3 regions of the Micromonospora sp. NPDC049903 genome follow, and region 3 is predicted to be linked to each of the others. Evidence: riboswitches for the same ligand, from Rfam matches in the RefSeq annotation. Region 3 holds a riboswitch; each other region holds the start of a gene.
The links. A riboswitch is a leader RNA that binds a small molecule or an ion and turns the genes downstream of it on or off. The one in region 3 is predicted to bind S-adenosylmethionine.
Positions count from the first base shown of each region.

Region 1: it holds a riboswitch for S-adenosylmethionine, as region 3 does, so the genes downstream of both, thrC (threonine synthase) here and ACIBO1_RS22995 (aminotransferase class V-fold PLP-dependent enzyme) in region 3, are expected to answer to the same signal.
Region 2: it holds a riboswitch for S-adenosylmethionine, as region 3 does, so the genes downstream of both, ACIBO1_RS25835 (ABC transporter substrate-binding protein) here and ACIBO1_RS22995 (aminotransferase class V-fold PLP-dependent enzyme) in region 3, are expected to answer to the same signal.

Region 1 is NZ_JBITKL010000002.1:365,392-369,961, forward strand. Features, by position in the region: gene ACIBO1_RS06495 (GNAT family N-acetyltransferase) at 1-65, opposite strand, end outside; gene thrC (threonine synthase) at 348-1,634, opposite strand; SAM riboswitch class I at 1,644-1,779, opposite strand; gene ACIBO1_RS06505 (DoxX family protein) at 1,975-2,424, opposite strand; gene ACIBO1_RS06510 (DUF4232 domain-containing protein) at 2,825-3,571, shown strand; gene ACIBO1_RS06515 (ABC transporter permease subunit) at 3,508-4,407, opposite strand; gene ACIBO1_RS06520 (alpha/beta fold hydrolase) at 4,407-4,570, opposite strand, start outside.
Region 2 is NZ_JBITKL010000022.1:73,617-78,186, reverse strand. Features, by position in the region: gene ACIBO1_RS25845 (amino acid ABC transporter ATP-binding protein) at 1-65, opposite strand, end outside; gene ACIBO1_RS25840 (amino acid ABC transporter permease) at 62-844, opposite strand; gene ACIBO1_RS25835 (ABC transporter substrate-binding protein) at 880-1,722, opposite strand; SAM riboswitch class IV at 1,987-2,099, opposite strand; gene ACIBO1_RS25830 (urease subunit gamma) at 2,395-2,697, shown strand; gene ACIBO1_RS25825 (urease subunit beta) at 2,694-3,059, shown strand; gene ACIBO1_RS25820 (urease subunit alpha) at 3,056-4,570, shown strand, end outside.
Region 3 is NZ_JBITKL010000017.1:38,996-43,565, forward strand. Features, by position in the region: gene ACIBO1_RS22980 (hypothetical protein) at 1-144, opposite strand, end outside; gene ACIBO1_RS22985 (hypothetical protein) at 137-670, opposite strand; gene ACIBO1_RS22990 (cyclase family protein) at 808-1,761, opposite strand; SAM riboswitch class IV at 1,953-2,071, shown strand; partial or broken gene ACIBO1_RS22995 (aminotransferase class V-fold PLP-dependent enzyme) at 2,123-3,351, shown strand; gene ACIBO1_RS23000 (GMC oxidoreductase) at 3,372-4,570, opposite strand, start outside.

The DNA of each region.
Region 1 (4,570 bases), on a different contig from region 3:
ACCCGGAACGCCTGCTCGATGGCCGACTCGTCGTCGGCACCGAAGGAGGTGATGGTGATGGCCATGTCCGCAGCCTGCGCGACGACGAACGAAGGGGCCAGCGATTATTCGCCGGCCCCTTCGGAAAGCTTGGTCGGGAGGGACGATCGCACAACGCCTCCGGCGCTGGGTCGTAAAGACTGAAAGTCTACGGCGAAACGCCCTCCCGCACGAAGCATCTTGCGCCGCCCGGTTCCTGCCGTCAAGTACTCGACGGCGTGTTTTCTGCACTCACCGCTAAAAGCCCGTTACCCGGCGGATCGGTCGGCGTGCAACATGCCACCCGGTCGACGGGCTCGCGGTGTGCCTCAGCCGAGCAGTCCGGCGTCGCGGGCGGCCCGCAGCGAAGGCTTGATCCGGTGGGTCGGCCCGACCTCGCCCGCGACGGCGTCGAGCGTCTTGAGCCCCTCGCCGGTGTTGTAGACCACCGTCTCGGCGGTCGGGTCCAGCTTTCCGGACTCGACCAGCTTGCGCAGCACCGCGACGGTCACCCCGCCGGCCGTCTCGGCGAAGACCCCGGTGGTACGCGCCAGCAGCCGCACGGCGGCCCGGATCTCGTCGTCGTCGGCGTAGTCCATCCAGCCACCGGTACGGCGGACCGCCTCCAGGGCGTACAGGCCGGCGGCCGGGTCACCGATGTTGAGCGACTTGGCGATCCCGGTCGGCTTGACCGGGGTGATGGTGTCGCCGCCGCCGTGCAGGGCGGTGGCGATCGGGTTGCAGCCGGCCGACTGGGCGCCGAAGACCTTCCACCCGCCGGCCGGTGCCTCGACCAGGCCGATCTCGACCAGCTCGCTGAACGCCTTGTCGACCTTGGTGAGCAGTTCGCCGGAGGCCATCGGGATGACCACCTGGGCCGGGATCCGCCAGCCGAGCTGCTCGGCGACCTCGTAGCCGAGCGTCTTGGAGCCCTCGGCGTAGTACGGCCGGACGTTGACGTTGACGAAGGCGGTGTCCTCGAACTCGTCGGTCTCCACCAGCTCGCCGCAGAGCCGGTTCACGTCGTCGTACGAGCCGTCGATGGCGACCAGTTCACCGCCGTAGACGGCGGTCGTCACGACCTTGCCCTGCTCCAGGTCACTGGGGATGAAGACCACCGACGGGGTACCGGCCCGGGCCGCGTGGGCGGCGACGGAGTTGGCCAGGTTGCCGGTGGAGGCGCAGGCGAACCGGGAGAAGCCGAGTGCCCGGGCGGCGGTCAGCGCGACCGAGACGACCCGGTCCTTGAACGAGTGGGTGGGGTTGGCGCTGTCGTCCTTGATCCAGAGCGGGCCGGTGATGCCCAGCTCGGCGGCGAGCTGGTCGGCCGCGACCAACGGCGTGAAACCGGGGTCCAGGGTGACCCGGGTGGCCGGGTCCTGGCCGGCGGGGAGCAGCGCCGCGTAGCGCCAGATGTTCTGCGGGCCCGCCTCGATCTGCTCGCGGGTCACGGTGGCGAGGGCCGCCGGGTCGTAGTCGACCTCCAGCGGGCCGAAACACTCGTAACAGGCGTGCTGTGCGGCCAGCGGGTAGCGCGCGGAACAGGCACGGCAGACCAGGGCGCGGGCGGGGCTGGCGGTGGTGTCGATCCCGGTAGGGGCGAGCGTCGACGTCATGTCCGAGTCCTCTCATCTTCCCCCACATCGCACCCTGCGGCGGGGACGGAATTGGCACCTGCCCCACGGGACGCTCAGCGATGAGCGCGTGGGGTGGTTGCCGGGGCGTCGTCGGGCCGTATCCCTCAGCCCCTCTGGATGAGGTATTCAGTTGTGCCGCCGAGTCTAGGCAATCCCGGCGCGCTCGTCAGCGTTCGATCTCAGCCTGTGAGCGATTCCTCACCGCCGCCACCGCCTGAAAGACCGCGACGACCCTGGACCGGAGAGGCTCCGGCGGTGCCGGAGGAGACCCGGTCCAGGGTCGCGCACGAGCGTCGGCCTGGTCGCCGCACCAGCCGGATCAGGCCGGTACGGACCTGCGTTCGGCCGCCTTCACGTCCAGTGCGGCCCCGCTGCGCTGGCGCAGCAGGTTGTCCACCGCCCAGCTACCCGGACCGAGCACCGCGATCAGCAGGAACGACCAGCAGAACAGCACGGACAACTCGCCGTGGTTGCGCAGCGGCAACAGCGCCTCGGGCTGGTGGACCACGAAGTAGGCGTAGGCCATCGAGCCCGACGCCAGCAGGGCCGCCGGTCGGGTGAAGAGGCCGACGAGCACGAGGGCGCCGCAGACGGCCTGGATCAGCGCGGCCCACCAACCTGGCCACGTGCCGAGCGGGACGGCTTCACCGCTCCCCCGGGCACCGCCGAAGACGCCGAACAGGGACGACAACCCGTGACAGAGAAACAGCAGGCCGATGACCATGCGGAACAGGGACAGGGCCGGCCCGCCGAACCGGTCAGTACGCATTCCGGAACCTCCATTGTGGATGGACGAGGGCATCCAGAATGCGGGACTGATAAATATTTGTCGATGCAATCTCTTCTTTTGGGAACGCTCCCACATCGATGGTAGCGACTGGAACTTCCAAAGAAACCCCCCGCGACGATGATCCTTTTGGTCACCCTCGGTAAGTTCCCCTGTACACGGTCGACACATGACGGCAACATGTTGCGCCCCCACCGGCCAGAGCCGGCCACCCAGCCGGGTCTGGAGGCGGCCACCTTCGTCCCACCAGCCGGTACGCCGAGCGGTACCCGGTCCCGCGATGCCGCCACGAGCCGCCCACCCGGGGGCATCGGTTCCCCTCCCCGGCGATCGAGACGTGTGATGCGACGATGAGCCGATGCGAGACATCCACGGGGGATCGATGCCGACTACCACCACGAGATACGGCGACGCGGGCCCGGCCGGACGGCGTCCTCGGCTCGTCGCACTGCTGACCGCTGCCGCGATGCTCGCCGGCTGCGCACCGGTCGACGGGCCGGGCGGCGGGCCGGGTGACGCCCCGGCGGAACCGGCCGGCGCGGCGGCGCTGGCACCGACCCCGACCGGCCCGGACGGACCGGAGGTCTGCCCCGAGTCAGGCGTACTGATCCGCTACCTCGGTGTCAGCGCGGCCATGGGGCTCCGGGCGATGGGCGTGGAGCTGGTCAACTGCGGCGACCAGCCGTACCGGCTGCACGGCTACCCGGCGCTGCGGCTCTACGACGGCGAGGGAGCACGGATCACCGTCCGGGTGGTCCCCGGGGCGACAGGGATCGCCTCGGGCTTCGACGCCCCACCCCGGCCGCTGGTGCTGGCACCGGGCGACGCGGCCGGAGCGGCCGTGATCTGGCGCAACCTGGTCGACGATCCGACCGTGGTCGCCACCGACGCCGCGCGCCTGGAGATCGCTCCGGTGACCGGACAGCCGGCGCAGGACCTCGACATGGAGGGGCCGATCGACCTCGGCAACACCGGCCGGATCGGAGTCAGCGCCTGGAAGGAGCGAACGGCGTCGACGCCGACGCCCGCCGACCGGACGGACGGACGGCGGCGTCGACGCCGCACTCAGCTGGTGATGTCCTTGCGGGTGAAGCGCCAGAAGGCGAGCCCCCAGAAGAGGGTGGCGTAGCAGATCGCCGAGATGGCGCCCCGGACGATGTCGTCGGTCTGCACGGGCGTGGAGAGCAACCCCAGCCAGGCGGTGCTGTAGTGGGTCGGCAGGAACGACCGGATCGCGCCGAGCGCGGTGATCTGGTCCAGGATGCTGGAGAGGATCCACAGCAGCACCGCACCGCCCACCGCGCCCAGCGCGGCGTCGGTGACCACCGAGAGCAGGAACGCCAGACCGGCGACGACCAGCAGCACCACCGCCAGATAGCCGAGCACCGCGAGCAGGCGGAGCAGCCCCTCGCCGGGTTCGAGCTGCGCGGCGACCGTGCTGCGCAGGGGTGACCAGCCGTACCGGAGGGTGCCGATCAGCAGGGCCGTGCCGGCGAGCAGCACCAGCGCGAACGCCGAGTACGCGAGCGCCACCAGCAGCTTCACGGTCAGCAGCCGGGCCCGGGGCACCGGCACCGCCAACAGGTAGCGCAGGCTGCCCCAGCTCGCCTCGCTGGCCACCGTGTCACCACAGAACAGCGCCACCACCACGACCAGCAGGAACGAGGCGGAGACGAAGATGGTGAACAGGGTGAAGTTCAGCCCGCCCGAGGTGGCGAACGAGACCAGGCTGCCGAACTCGCCCCGGCCGCTGTCGTCGTCACCCGAGTCGAACTGGAACGCGATCAGGATGATCAACGGCAGCAGCACCATGAAGCCGAGCGCCAACTGGGTACGCCGCCGTGCCGCCTGTCGGCGGAACTCGGCCCCGAACGGCAGCGTCCTCGACGGCCGGTAGCCGGCGGCGGCTCCCGACGGAGCCACCCCGGACTCCTCCCGCGTCGGCTGCACGGTCGATCCCGCCATCACCGGTCCCCGCTTCCCCGAGAGTTCTCGCCCACCAGGGCGAGGAACGCGTCCTCCAGGCGGCGCCGGGGCACCACCCGGTCCACCCCGATACCGGCCCGCACCAGCTCGGCGACCACCTCGCTACGGGCGGTGCCGTTGGTGTCCACCACCAGGTGCCCTT
Region 2 (4,570 bases), on a different contig from region 3:
AGCACCTGGTGACGGCCGAAGGCCAGGTGTACGTCGCGCAGGCTCAGGCTGACCGAGGTGCTCATCGTTGGTTGCCTCCGGCGGCGCCGGGCAGCGCCAGGTCGAGGTCGTCGGGGTCGTCACCGGCCGGTCCGGTCGCCGGGCGGCCGTGCCGCAGCCGCCGGTCGATCCAGTTGACGACGTGCGTCAGCGGCACGGTCAGGGTCAGATAGAAGAGCCCGGCGAGCAGCAGCGCCGACTGGTTGCCGGTGTTGGCCGCGTAGTCCTGCCCGATCCGGAACAGCTCCCGCTGGCTGGCCAGCAGACCGAGGAAGTAGACCAGGCTGGAGTCCTTGATCAGCGCGATGAGCTGGTTCACCCAGGCCGGCAGGACCCGTCGGACACCCTGCGGGATCACCACCACCCGCATCGCCTCCCACCAGGAGAAACCCAGCGCGCGGGCGGCCTCCACCTGGGTGGCCTCCACCGACTGGATGCCGGAGCGGAAGATCTCCCCGATGTACGCCGCCGCGATCAGCGACAACGCCAGGATCCCCAGCGGGTACGGGTTCGGTCCCCACACCTGCATGCCCAACGGTGCCAGACCGACCCCGATCAGCAGGATCGTCGCCGCCGCCGGCAGGCCACGGAACACGTCGGTGTAGACCCGGGCCGGCCACCGCAACCAGCGGGTACGCGAGATGCCCGCGACGGCCAGCACGATGCCCATGGCCGAGCCGAGCAGGGCGGCGGTGACCGCCAGGATCAGCGTGTTCGGCAACCCGACGGTGATCATCTCGGGCAGCGCCTCGCGCATCGACTCCCAGTCGAAGAACGTCTCCCACAGGGTGCGCAACGGATCCACGGTCGACCTCCGCCCTACTCGCTCGTCGTCCTACCTCAGGAGGCGGCCGGCGCCGACACGTCGCCGCTGCCCGGGGTGAAGTCGGCCGGGATCGGCCGGCCCGGGTAGTACTGCTCCTGCAGGCGGGTCCAGGTGCCGTCGGCGATCACCTCGTCCAGGGCCCGGTTCAGCGCCTCGCGCAGCGTGTCGTTGCCCTTGGCCACCGCGTACGCGGTGGGTGCCGGGCTGAGCTCCTTCGCCGCGACCTTGATCCTGCCGCCGCTGTCGGCGGCGGTCTTCTCACCGATCTCGGCCGGGGCGATCCAGGCGTCCGCGGTGCCCGCCTTGAGCTGGTTGATCGCGCCGTTGTAGTCCGGCACCCGCACCGGGTCGAGGCCACGCCCGGTCGCGTAGTCGTCCTGGACGGTGCCCTGCACGACCACCACCCGCTTGCCGGACAACTCGTCGAAGCTCGCCAGCGTCGAACCGGCGGGCACGTCGAGCCCGAAGTAGCCGAAGTCGTAGCCGTTGCCGAAGTCGACCGTCTTCTTCCGCGCCTCGGTGATCGTGATCGAGGAGCTGCCGACGTCGAACTTGCGGTTGTTGACCTGGGCCAGCAGCCCGGAGAAGTCGGTGCCGACGAACTCCACCCGCAGCCCGAGCTTGTCGGCGGCGGCGACCAGCAGGTCGTTGTCGAACCCGGTGAACTCGCCGTCCTTGAGATAGACGTTCGGCGGCGCGTCGGTGAGCGTGCCGGCCCGCAGCACCCCCGGCTGGAGCAGGTTGTACGGGTTGTCGGCGGGGTCACCGTCCGAGCCGCAGGCGGTGAGGGCGGTGGCGGCGAGCACGGCGGTGACGCCGACGGCGGCGGCCCGGGTCAGGGCAGGAAGGAAGCGCACAGGTGTCTCCTGATCGAGCGGCGGCGGGCACGCACGTGCCACGCCGACGGTCCGCCGTGGGACGGACCGCGAAGGATGGGAATGGGAACGAGGTGGTCGTCCGACCGGGTGGGGTCGGCGGCCGGGTAGCGACGCGGTCAGCTACACGCGGCGCTGCACACCCGCATCATGTCGACGTGTCGACGCCGGGTCAGGTCCCGGCAGGCAACCGGTCGATCGGGGTACGCCATGGCTCTCCTCGAGGTCGTGATGACCTGGGACACCAGGCCACGCTTGCACCGGAGGTCGCTCCGATGCCTGGTCCTCACCCGGGGCACCCCTGCGCGGACGAGGGTTGCCGGCCAGCGAGCCGGGGCTTGACGCTGGCGCTCTTGACCTGTCGTCGAGGCTAGCAGCCGGTGACGGGGCAGCGTCCACCCGTTATGACGACCCTCACGCGGGGTGTTGCCCGCCGCCCGCGTGATCCCTTACGGTCTGCTCAGCGGTGGGCGGTGCGGTCCGCATCCGACCCGACACCGCCGGTGGTCCGTCACGCGGACCTGGGGAGGTGGAAACCCCGGGCCCCGCGCACGTGGCGGTCGGGACCGGCGGGCGAACCCCGACCGGCGGTCGGCGCGTCGAGGCGCCGGGCCGACGGTGTCCGGGGGCGCGGACACCCACCGGGAGCACCCCGTGTATCTCACCCCCCACGAGCAGGACCGCCTGCTCGTCCACGTGGCGGCGGACGTCGCCCGGCGTCGCCGCGAGCGCGGCCTGCGCCTCAACTATCCGGAAGCCGTCGCGGTGCTCACCGCCTTCCTGCTCGAAGGCGCCCGCGACGGGGCGACCGTGGTCGACCTGATGGCCTCCGGCCGCACCGTCCTGACCCGGGACGACGTGCAGGACGGCATCCCCGAGTTGCTGAGGGAGGTGCAGGTGGAGGCGACGTTCCCGGACGGCACCAAGCTGGTGACGGTGCACCACCCGATCCCGTGATCCCCGGGGAGATCCTGCCGGCGGCCCGGCCGGTGGAGATCAACGCCGGGCGTCCGGTGACCACGCTGCTCGTGGTGAACACCGGCGACCGGCCGGTGCAGGTCGGGTCGCACTACCACTTCGCCGAGGCCAACCCGGCCCTGGACTTCGACCGGGCCGCCGCCTGGGGACAGCGTCTCGCCGTACCGGCCGGGACGTCCGTGCGTTTCGAACCGGGCGTGAGTCGCACCGTGGACCTGGTGCCGCTGCGCGGCGCGCGGATCGTGCCCGGCCTGCGCGGCGAGTCCGCCGGCCCGCTGGACCCGGCCCCGACGACGGCGGTGCCCGGTGGCGGCGCGCAGCGGAGCGGAGCGGCGGCATGAGCCTGGTGGAGCGGGAGCGCTACGTCGCGCTCTACGGGCCGAGCACCGGCGACCGGATCCGGTTGGCCGACACGAACCTGCTGATCGAGGTCGAGCACGACCACTGTGCCGGCGGCGACGAGGCGGTCTTCGGCGGCGGCAAGGTGATCCGCGAGTCGATGGGCCAGTCCCGGGCCACCCGGGCCGAGGGCGCCCTGGACACGGTCGTCACCGGCGCGGTGGTCCTCGACCACTGGGGTGTGGTCAAGGCCGACGTGGGGATACGCGACGGGCGGATCGTCGCGCTGGGCCGGGCGGGCAACCCGGACACCATGGACGGTGTGCACCCGGATCTGGTGATCGGTCCGGCGACCGAGGTGATCGCCGGCAACGGCCGGATCCTCACCGCCGGGGCGGTCGACACCCACGTGCACTTCATCTGCCCGCAGATCGTCACCGAGGCGCTGGCCGGCGGGGTCACCACCCTGGTCGGTGGCGGCACCGGACCGGCCGAGGGGACCCGGGCCACCACCGTCACGCCGAACGCCTGGCACCTGGCCCGGATGCACGAGGCCCTGGACGCGTTCCCGGTCAACGTGCTGCTGCTCGGCAAGGGCAACACGGTCTCCGCCGAGGCGCTCTGGGAGCAGTTGCGGGCCGGTGCCGGTGGGTTCAAGCTGCACGAGGACTGGGGCACCACCCCGGCGGCGATCGACGCCTGCCTGCGGGTCGCGGACGCCTCCGGCGTGCAGGTGTCCATCCACACCGATACTCTCAACGAGGCCGGGTTCGTCGCGGACACCCTGCGGGCGATCGGCGGCCGGGCGATCCACTCCTATCACACGGAGGGAGCCGGGGGCGGGCACGCGCCGGACATCATCACCGTCGCCGGGGAACCGAACGTGCTGCCCTCGTCGACCAACCCGACCCGCCCGTACACCCGCAACACGCTGGCTGAACACCTCGACATGCTGATGGTCTGCCACCACCTGAACCCGGCGGTGCCGGAGGACCTGGCGTTCGCGGAGAGTCGGATCCGACCGTCCACGATGGCCGCCGAGGACCTGCTGCACGACCTGGGCGCGATCTCCATCATCGGCTCGGACTCGCAGGCGATGGGCCGGGTCGGCGAGGTCGTGCTGCGGACCTGGCAGAGCGCGCACGTGATGAAGGCGCGGGTCGGGGCGCTCGCCGGTGACGGTGCCGCCGACAACCACCGGGCCCGGCGCTACGTGGCGAAGTACACCATCTGCGCGGCCATGGCCAACGGGCTCGACCACGAGATCGGCTCGGTCGAGCCGGGCAAGCTCGCCGATCTGGTGCTGTGGGAGCCGGCGTTCTTCGGCGTCCGGCCGCACCTGGTCATCAAGGGCGGGTTCATCGCGTACGCCCAGATGGGGGACGCGAACGCCTCCATCCCGACGCCGCAGCCGATGCTGCCCCGACCCATGTTCGGCGCGTACGGCGTCGCGGCCGCCGCCACCAGCCTGGCGTTCGTGGCACCCGCCGCGCTCGACGCCGGACTGCGCCTG
Region 3 (4,570 bases):
GCCGCCGACGCTGAACCGGCGGCTGGTGCCGAACGACTCCGTCGCGGAGCCGACCGCGACCGCCTGGGTCACGGTGATGTCGTAGTCGCCGGCCTCCAGCGCCGGGCGGCGGTGCGCGGCGAACGTGACGGTGTTGTCAGACATGAGCGGCCACCCGGGGGATCTCGTGGAACTGGCTGATGTCGAAGCCGGTCAGGTCGACCGACGCGTCGGGCAGCAGGTCCGTCAGCAGTCCGGCCCGGGCAGCAGTCACGGTGGGCGCCGTCATGCTGCCGACGATCAGCTTCGCGCGTTCGGCGTCGCTGCCGTCGAGATCCGCCACCGCCGCCGGGGCACGCAGCCGGATCGCGTCGGAGACCTCGAACAGGGCCGTGTCGGCCTGCACCGCGCTCCGGTCCAGCCACGCCGGCTCGGGCGTCGCCGTCGGGCGGGGTGTGATGGTGTACCCGGTCAGCAGATCCGGCGTCAGCGCCGGGTCGGTCGGCGACGGGGTGAGCCGGCCACCCCACAACGCGTTCGGCAGCCGCTTGACCACCGGCTGGTAGTCGAACTGGTCCTCGGCCGGGACGCCGTCACGGGTGATGGTGATCCGGTGGGTGGCGGTCGCGTTCCCGACGGCCACCCCCATCGGGCCGACCCCGAACCGGGTGCTGCCCGAGTCGGCCGGCAACGCCGCCTCGGCCGTGCCGGTGCCGCGTCTGCCCCTGCTGCTCGGGACGCTGCAACCGTGCGGACACCGCGTCGGATTCGCGTCTTGTCCCGTGCCGCGACCCGCACACGAGCCGGTCGAGGCCAGGCCCGCTGCGGTCAGAACGTGGCGATCGGGTTGACCGGGCTGCCGGACGTCCCGGCCAGGCGGATCGGCGCGACGGCGAGCTGGAAGTCCCACTGACCGAGGTCGGCGGCGGTCGTCGCGCACGCCTCCAGGTCGCAGTTGTCGAGCAACCACAGACCCATCGCGACGAGGCTCACGGCGTGCACCGGCATCAAGACGTCGTCGTATCCCGACGGCTGGACATCCTGCGGAGTGTCCGCGCCGATCAGTGCGACCTGGCGCTCGTGCAGCCACGGCAGGCAGGACGCGTGCCAGCCGGCCTGGGTGACACCGCCGGCCGTACCGCCCTCGTGGCGGACCCGGCCACGGCCGGTCCGCAACAGCACCGCGTCGCCGGACCCCACCCGTACGCCCTGCCGGCGCTCGGCCTCCTCGAGATCCTCGGGGAACACGACCTGCCCCGGCTCCCACGATGGCACGTCCCGGGCCCTCGCCACGTCGAGCAGGACACCACGGGTGACGATCCCGTTCGCCGCCGCCGTGACGGCCGCCCACGCCGACCCCGTCGCGGCGTCCACCAACGCGTGCGACCGCCCGTTGTACATCACGCCGTCCCAGAAGATGTGACACGGCGAGTCGAGGTGGGTGACGGTGTTGCCGTGGAACGAGAGGCTGAGCCGCTCGGACGAGAAGCCCCAGCGCCGGTCGGCGTGGAAGGCGGGCGGCATGTTCTCGGCACCCGGCATGTCGGCGGCGCACGGGCACGCCGTCGTCGACCGCTCCATCTCTCCCGGCACGGCGACCTCCCACGCGCACGACACGCTCCGGCCGTGGCGTACGGCCCGCGCCGCCGCCAACCGGACGTCGTCGATGATGTGGTTGAGCGTGCCGAGTTCGTCGTCGTCGCCCCACCGACCCCAGTTCGACAGCGTGTCGAAGTACCCGAGCACGTCCTCCTGGGTCGGCACCGGCCGCTCTGCCGTCATCGAAGCATCGACTCCTCCGGTCACGCGGTCGCCGGACACCGCAGGCAGGCTATCCGGTCCCTCCCGCACACCTGCCACACCGCGCCGGGAGGGACGACTCAGTGGACCGTCCGGTGTCGTACGAACAGGGACGTGCCGGGTGCGCGAAGCGCTCTGGCGGAGGCGCTCGCCGGTGTGGCAGCATCGGCAGCGGTCATGAGTGTCAGCGTCAAGGCCCCGGCCTGCTGACCGGCAACCCTCGTACATCCGCGGTGGGGTGCCTCCGGGTGAGGACCAGGCCGTCGGCGATCGCCGGCGGCAAGCGCGGACCCACACGGGTCCACCGTCACGAAGGACCAGTGTGCCCACGATCGCTCCTGCCGTGCTCGGCGACGACCTTCCCGTCCGGCTCTCCGACGGCACCACCGTCGCGTACGCCAACCTCGACTACGCCGCCACCGCACCCTGCCTCACCGCGGTCGCCGCCGCGGTCACCGAACTGTTGCCCTGGTACGCCAGCGTGCACCGGGGCGCCGGCGCCGCCTCGCGCCGATGCACGCTGGCATACGAGCAGTCCCGCCAGACCGTCGCGGACTTCCTCGACATCCGGCCGGACGACCACGTGATCTTCACCCGGAACACCACCGACGCGATGAACCTGCTCGCCCGGGCCCTGCCACCGCACACCACCGTGGTCACTGGGCCGGCGAACACCACGCGAACCTCCTCGCCTGGCCGAACGTGCACCGACTGCCGGTGCCCACCGACCTGCCCGAGGTGACGTCCGAGCTGACCCGTGCACTGGCCGACCTGGGCAGCGGGCGGCCGGTGCTGGTGGCGGTCACCGGCGCGTCCAACGTCACCGGAGAGGTCTGGCCGATAGCCGAGATCGCGGAGATCGCGCATCGGCACGGCGCGCGGATCGTCGTCGACGCCGCCCAGTTGGCCCCGCACCGCGCGGTCTCCATGGCCGACGCCGACATCGACTACCTGGCGCTGTCCGGGCACAAGCTGTACGCGCCGTTCGGCGCGGGAGTCCTCGCCGGCCGCGCCGACTGGCTCGACGCCGCCGACCCGTACCTGTCCGGTGGCGGAGCCACCAGACACGTCGGCGACGAGCCCGCCGAGGTGCAGTGGCAGACCGGCCCGGCTCGCCACGAGGCCGGCACACCGAACCTGCTGGGCGCGGTGGCGCTCGCCGCCGCATGCGCCACGATCTCCGCCGCCGCGCCGGACGTACTCGCCCGCCACGAGCAGGAGCTGCTGACCCGGCTGCGCGACGGGCTCGGCGCCCTGCCCCAGGTGGCGGAGCTGCGCACGTTCGACGCCGACCACGACCGGGTCGGCATCGTCAGCTTCACCGTCGCCGACCGGCAGGCGACCGACATCACCCACCGGCTCTCCGCCGAGCACGGGATCGGCGTACGCGACGGCTTGTTCTGCGCCCACCCGCTCACCCGGAAGCTGCTGGCCGGCGCGGCCGAGCGGCTCGGCCGTCCGACCGACGGGTACGCGATCCGGGCCAGTATCGGCATCGGCACGACCGCCGAGCACATCGACCGGCTTTTGCACGGGCTACGCGAGGTCGTGACCTCGGCCCCGGAGCAGTAAGCCTTTCCCGCGGGGTGCCGTCAGGTGCTGAGGTGGGCGGCGAGGCGCAGGGCCAGCGCCGCCAACGTCAGCGTCGGGTTGGCCGCCGGTGAGTTGGGAAAGACGGACAGGTCGCAGACGTACAGGTTGCGGTGGCCGACGACACGCAGGTCCTCGTCGACCACCCCCGGCCGCTCCCGGCCCGGTGTGCCGCGACCCATCCGCATGGTGCCGACCTCGTGCGATACGCCGCCGAGCGGAGCCCAGAGCTGCTCGTACACCTCGCCGCCGAAGGCGGACACGACGTCGGCGGTGATCTTGTCGAGGGTGTCCTGGACCTGGTGGGCGCGCGGGCTGGGATGGATGCGGATGGTGGGCAGCGCGGCGGGCTTCACGCCGTCCGGCCGGGTCTCGGTCCGGGTGACGGCGTTCTGCTCGACCAGCGGCGCCTCGACCATGAACACCAGCTCGCCCGGCATCTTCCCGTCGACGGTGGCCAGGTTCGCGCTGGTGAACTCCAGGGCGTTGACGAAGCGGAACTGGTTGAGGTTCGCACCCAGGTCCAGCGTGACGCTGTACGGATGCGCGGGGTCGGTGTCGGTGACGTCGGTGAGTTGCCGGGAGACGGTCTTGCTGGAGTCGAAGCGGCTGTACCAGTCCCCGCCCTGCCGCACCCAGAACTTGACCACGTGGATCGGGTGGTCGGTGATGCCGCGCCCGACCAGCGGATTGTCCTCGGCGAGGCCGGACGACTGCGCGACGGCGGCAGTGCCGACCGTGCCGGCGGCCAGCACCACCACGCCGTCGTCGGCCAGTCGGTAGGTGCGGTCCCGGCCGGTCAGGTGGTCGTACGCGACCACGCCGGTGACCTCGCCCGCCGCCCGCTCGACCCCGACCACCTCGTGGTTCAGGTGGACCCGCAGGTTGCCGAAGCGATCGTCCTGCATGGCCCGGCTGAGCAGCAGTTCGGCCGCCGACCAGATACCCGCAGGCACCGCCCCGGGGACCGGGCCGTAGTACTCGATCGCCATCGGCGGATCGAAGTGCCGGAACTCGGCCAACGCGGGCAACTCCCGCAGCCTCGCCTTGACCATCGTCTGGTAGGACGACGGGACCAGGGGAGTGACGCGGGTCAGTTGCTCCGCGCGGTCGTACCAGACGTCGCACAGCTCGTCGCGGACCGTCTCCGGCCAGTCGCGGAACTCCCAGCGGTGCATCCGGGGTGCCGAGGCTCCCCAGA